Regions from separate parts of the Pseudoalteromonas sp. TAP-3C genome, predicted to be linked through region 1. Evidence: predicted binding sites of a transcription regulator. Region 1 holds the regulator's gene; the other holds the start of a gene.
What was found. The regulator MetJ, encoded in region 1, represses methionine synthesis genes. The targets are predictions, from matches to a motif close to TAGACGTCTAGACGTCTA.
Positions count from the first base shown of each region.

Region 2: a site for MetJ is predicted at 1,258-1,275, ahead of AC6H44_RS11005 (homoserine O-succinyltransferase). Genes of this name have one in related genera too.

Region 1 covers NZ_CM187618.1:182,466-185,683, forward strand. Annotated here, with positions in the region: gene AC6H44_RS00805 (malic enzyme-like NAD(P)-binding protein) at 448-1,689, shown strand; gene metJ (met regulon transcriptional regulator MetJ) at 1,755-2,075, opposite strand; gene metB (cystathionine gamma-synthase) at 2,274-3,218, shown strand, end outside.
Region 2 covers NZ_CM187618.1:2,337,305-2,340,522, reverse strand. Annotated here, with positions in the region: gene ettA (energy-dependent translational throttle protein EttA) at 1-1,126, opposite strand, end outside; gene AC6H44_RS11005 (homoserine O-succinyltransferase) at 1,352-2,299, shown strand; gene AC6H44_RS11000 (homocysteine S-methyltransferase family protein) at 2,289-3,218, shown strand, end outside.

The sequences.
Region 1 (3,218 bases):
CTCTCTATATTTTTTAAAAATGTCAGGATAATCTAGGGTCTGTTGACCTTTGCGGATTAAAATTTGTTCAAACTAGGGGCGGTTTAATCGCGGCGCGAGGTTTGTAACCTAGTGGGCTAAGTAAAAACCGAGCAACAAAGAGTAAATCGCCCCTAGGCAGAACCCGAAGGGCAGCGCCTGTTTGGCATTGATGCTGCGTTATCGCCTATTTATGGGGAATAACCACACTACATAGGCTCTGCCTTGCCTAAATACCAAACAGACTGCTGCAAATTTAACCTTGAAAGGTCAGCAGACCCTAGAGAAGTTGCTGATAAATCACTTAAAATTAACATCTCTAGCACATAACAGGATAGACCTGATATTGCTTGGAATTTAAAAATAATAAGGGTATCGTAAGAAAAAGCTACTCTCACTTTAACTCAAATTGCAGGATATAATCGCGTTATGTCAGATTTTCGTGAACAAGCACTACATTACCATGCCCATCCCGTTCCAGGTAAAATCAGTATTGAGCTGAGCAAGCCCGCTGAAACGGTTAAAGACCTTGCACTTGCATATAGTCCAGGTGTTGCAGAACCTGTTCGTGAAATTGCCGCTGATCCAGCAAATGCTTATAAGTATACTGGTAAAGGAAACATGGTTGCGGTTATTACTAATGGCACTGCAATTTTAGGCTTAGGTAACTTAGGCCCACTCGCTTCAAAACCAGTTATGGAAGGTAAAGCGCTATTGTTTAAGCGTTTTGCTGGGTTAGATTCGATAGATATTGAAGTTAAGCACCGCACTACCGAAGATTTTATTAACACAGTTGCAAATATTGCCGACACCTTTGGCGGTATTAATTTAGAGGATATTAAAGCGCCTGAGTGTTTTGAAATAGAAAAAGCACTTATTGAGCGTTGTAGTATTCCCGTGTTTCATGATGATCAGCATGGTACAGCTATTGTAACGGCAGCGGGTATGCTAAATGCGCTTGAGGTACAAGGTAAAGCAATTGAAGATGCGATTATTGTTTGTTTAGGTGCCGGTGCTGCCGCTGTTGCCTGTATGGAGCTTTTAATTAAGTGTGGCGCGTTGCGTGAACATATTTATATGTTAGATCGTAAAGGCGTGATCCACACTCGCCGCGATGATTTAAATGAATATAAGCAGCTATTTGCAAACAATACCGACAAGCGCACTTTGCAAGATGTAATCGAAGACGCCGATGTGTTTGTCGGTGTGTCGGGTCCTAATTTATTAGCCCCTGAAGATTTAAAATTAATGGCTGATCGCCCTATTGTGTTTGCTTGTTCAAATCCAGATCCTGAAATTGATCCGCAATTAGCACACGCCGCACGTAACGATTTAATTATGGCGACAGGTCGTTCTGATTACCCTAACCAGGTTAACAACGTATTGTGTTTTCCGTTTATTTTCCGTGGTGCGTTAGATGTGCGTGCCAGTGTAATAAATGATGAGATGAAAATTGCAGCTGTAGAGGCAATTCGCAGTATTGCTAAAGAGCCAGTACCGGCTGAAGTACTCACTGCATCAGGCATTGATAAATTAGAGTTTGGTGCTAAATATATTATACCAAAACCGATGGATCCACGTTTATTACCACGTATTGCTAAAGCTGTTGCACAGGCTGCGGTTGACTCAGGTGTTGCACAAATTGATATGCCAGAAAACTACATGGCATAATCGTTAAGTATAAATTAATACAAAAAACCTCAGCATTTGCTGAGGTTTTTTATAGCTAAATATATCTAGTCTTCATCTAAAATAGGCACTTCGAGTCCCATTTCTTGCATTATTTTCTTCACTTCTTCAGGTACTTTTTCTACGTTATCTTTACGTAAATCATCATCATTAGGTAAAGGTTGCCCTGTAAATGCATGCAAAAAAGCTTCACATAAAAGCTCGCTATTTGTTGCATGACGCAAGTTGTTTATTTGACGGCGAGTACGCTCATCAGTAAGTACTTTTAATACATTTAGCGGGATCGAAACGGTGATCTTTTTTACTTGTTCGGATTTTTTCCCGTGTTCTGCGTATGGGTGAATATATTCACCATTCCATTTAGCCATAAGATGTATCGTTGCCTCAGATTATTAATTGCTCACACGCCATAAAAACGTGTGAATATGGGTGAAATTCTATCGATTTAAATAAGATAGTCAAACACTAGTTATTTAGCCATCCAGACACTTAAATGTTTTGACATCTTAAATCGCATGCGTTAAATTTTAGACGTCTAAACATCCAAAATGGCCAAGGTGGTAAAAATGAGTAAAAAAAATGCGGCAACAATTGCTGTTCGAAGTGGGGTAGATGCTGATAAGCACCATGGCGCAGTTGTTCCACCGCTCTATTTATCAACAACTTACTCATTTGCTGACTTTAATATAAAACGTGACTATGATTATGGTCGCAGCGGCAATCCTAATCGTGACATTCTTGCACAAACACTTGCAGAGCTTGAAGGTGGTGCGAAAGGCATCATTACTGCAACGGGCATGGCGGCTGTTCATTTAACAACCCAGTTACTCAATTGTGACGATACGTTAGTGATCCCCCATGATTGTTATGGAGGCAGCTACCGTTTATTCACTTCGCTAGCAAAACGCGGTTTATTAAAGCTTGAAGTAATCGATTTTACCAAAAGTGAAAGTCTAGCGCATATTCTTGCTATTAAACCTAAGCTGATTTGGATTGAAACACCAAGTAACCCTATTTTACGTTTAACAGATATTAAAGCGGTGACGGACATTGCCAAACAGTGTGGGGCATTGGTTGCCGCCGACAACACGTTTTTATCGCCAGCGTTACAAAACCCGATTAAGTTTGGCGCTGACATTGTGGTGCATTCAACCACAAAATATATTAATGGTCATTCTGATGTTGTTGGTGGCGCGGTTATCGCAGCAAATGCTGAGTTAGGTGAAGAGCTTGCTTGGTGGGCAAATAACATTGGCATTACCGGGGCGCCATTTGATAGCTATTTAACCCTTAGGGGGTTGCGCACTTTAAATGTACGTTTAAGGCAACACCAAGAAAACGCACTCGCCATTGCACAGTATTTAGAAAATTCCCAGTTTGTTGCTCAGGTTTACTACCCAGGTCTTGAGTCGCACCCTCAACATGCGCTTGCTAAGGCGCAGCAGCTTGGTTTTGGTGCTATGGTCAGTTTTGATATAAAAGGCGATATTGAAGATGCCGCCGCGTTTTTA
Region 2 (3,218 bases), 1.3 Mb from region 1:
CTTCACCGCTTAGCATTTTGAATAGGGTTGATTTACCTGCACCATTGGCACCAATAATCCCTACAATAGCGCCCTTAGGCATGCTAAAGCTTAAGTCATCAATTAAAACGCGATCGCCAAAGCTTTTACGTAAGTTGGTTACTTCTAATACTTGGTCACCCAAACGTGGGCCTGGTGGAATAAACAATTCGTTGGTTTCGTTACGTTTTTGGTAATCAGACTGCTGTAGCTCGCTAAACTGTGCCATACGTGCTTTTGACTTAGCTTGACGACCTTTAGGATTTGAACGAACCCATTCAAGTTCTTGTGCAATTGATTTTTGACGTGCTTTTTCAGATTTTTGCTCTTGCTGTAAGCGGGCATCTTTTTGCTCAAGCCAAGAAGAGTAATTACCTTCCCACGGAATACCTTCACCACGGTCAAGCTCTAAAATCCAACCTGCTACATTATCAAGGAAGTAACGGTCATGCGTTACTGCCACAACAGTGCCTTCGTAATCATGTAAGAAGCGCTCTAACCAAGCAACCGACTCAGCGTCTAAGTGGTTAGTTGGCTCATCGAGAATAAGCATGTCTGGTTTTTCAAGTAACAAACGACAAATAGCAACACGACGACGCTCACCACCCGACAGGTGCTCAATTTTAGCATCCCATTCAGGTAAACGCAGAGCATCGGCAGCACGCTCTAAAACGTTATCGATATTATGGCCATCGTGCGCTTGAATAACCGCTTCTAATTCACCTTGCTCTTTAGCCAGTGCGTCAAAGTCTGCGCCTTCCATTGCGTATTCGTTATACACTTCGTCAAGACGATTAAGGGCATGTTTTACTTCACCTACAGCTTCTTCAACAATTTCACGAACTGTTTTACTTTCGTCCAACACCGGCTCTTGCGGTAAGTAACCAATTTTAGTGCCTGGTTGAGGGCGAGCTTCACCTTCAAACTCTTCATCAACGCCCGCCATAATGCGTAATAATGATGATTTACCAGACCCATTTAAACCTAGTACACCAATTTTTGCGCCTGGGAAAAAATGCAACGAAATATCTTTTAAGATAGTGCGTTTTGGTGGCACAACCTTAGATACTCGACTCATCGAGAATATAAACTTATCAGGTAAAACCATGGAGGAAGCCTTCAAATAATAATAAAAATTTCAATGCTGTATTGTAGTGGCTCACAGGTGAAACAGTCAACGAATGGCACTGTTTTAAAGTACATATTCAATTTGTACAAACAGTGTGAATAAATTTCATTTAGACATCTATACATCTGGAGGTTGATATTTTTGGCATTCTGTTCATAATGAGAGCGTATTAACTCTCGGTTTTTATGAGCAGGAGCTTTAAGAATGCCAATTACAGTAGAAGACGAATTGCCAGCTATTGCACGTTTACGTCATGAAAACGTGTTTGTCATGCCAAAAACGCGTGCAAAAACGCAAGAAATACGCCCTATGCGTTTGGCTATTCTTAATCTTATGCCTAATAAAGTAGAAACCGAAGTGCAGTTTATTCGTTTGTTGGCTAATTCGCCGCTGCAAGTAAATGTAGAACTACTGCGTCTTGATACGCATCGCAGCAGTAGCAATTCAGAGCAACACTTAGATACTTTTTATCGTTATTTCTCAGAAGTGAAAGACAACAATTACGATGCACTATTAATTACCGGTGCGCCGCTCGCGCATTTAGAGTATGAAGAAGTAGCTTACTGGGAAGAACTCAAAGTGATTATTGATTGGGCCGAGCAACATGTAACCTCTACCTTGTTTTCGTGCTGGGCTGCCCACGCGGCTTTATACCACCGTTATAATTTAAAGCGCGATTTAAAAGACAAAAAACTATGCGGGGTGTTTACCCACCAATGCTATTTTGCACATGGTGCACTTACTCGCGGCTTTGACGATACCTTTTTAGTACCCCACTCACGCTATGGTCACATAGATATTAATAAAATAAACGCCTGTGAAGAGCTGGTGGTTTTAGCAGGCTCTGAACGAGTTGGCGCTTATTTACTTAAAAATAAATCGGGCAGCCAAGTGTTTATTACCGGCCACCCCGAGTACGATGCCGACAGTTTAAAAGCTGAATACCAGCGCGATTTACAAAAAAGCTCAAATGCGCCAAAGCCCGAAAACTATTTTCCTGATGACGATGCCAGCAAGCAACCGTCTAAAACATGGCAAAGCCACGCGTTTTTACTGTTTTCGAACTGGTTAAACTATTACGTTTACCAAACCACACCCTATGATATTAATTTAGTTAGCCAAGCCGTAAGGACTAACAACTATGCCGAATAATTTAGAAAACAAAAGCGCCGAGTTAATTGAAGCGCTAAAACAGCGCATTTTAATTCTTGATGGTGCGATGGGCACTATGATCCAAGAATACAAATTAGAAGAACAAGACTACCGTGGCGAGCGCTTTAAAGACTGGCATGTGTTAATCAAGGGTAATAATGATTTGTTAAGTCTTACTCAGCCAAAAATTATTACCGATATTCACCGTAGTTACTTAGCTGCAGGCGCCGATATTATTGAAACTAATACCTTTAATTCAACTACGATATCGATGGAAGACTATGATATGGCCAGCCTTAGCCGCGAGATCAATCTAGAGTCGGCTAAGTTAGCCCGTGCAGTATGTGACGAATTTAACGCTAAAACCCCAGAAAAACCACGCTATGTAGCAGGCGTTTTAGGGCCAACCTCAAAAACCTGTTCGTTATCGCCGGATGTAAACGACCCAGGCTATCGTAATATTACCTTTGATAAGTTAGTGACTGCGTATGTCGAATCGACCCTTGCGCTTATGGAAGGTGGTGTAGATATTATTTTAATCGAAACCATATTCGACACGCTTAATGCAAAAGCGGCATCGTTCGCGGTAGAAGAGGCATTTGAACAAGCTGGGCGTACATTGCCAGTGATGATATCAGGCACTATTACCGATGCCTCAGGCCGCACGCTTTCAGGGCAAACCACCGAAGCATTTTATAATTCGATTCGTCACATTAAGCCACTTTCAATTGGTTTAAATTGCGCTCTTGGGCCAGATTTACTGCGCCAATACGTTGAAGAGCTATCGCGGGTGTGCGAAACCTTTGTATCTGTTCACCCTAACGCGGGTTTACCCAATGAGTTTGGCGAGTATGATTTAGAAGCAGACGACATGGCAAAAGAGATCATAGATTGGGGTAAATCGGGCTTTATTAATATT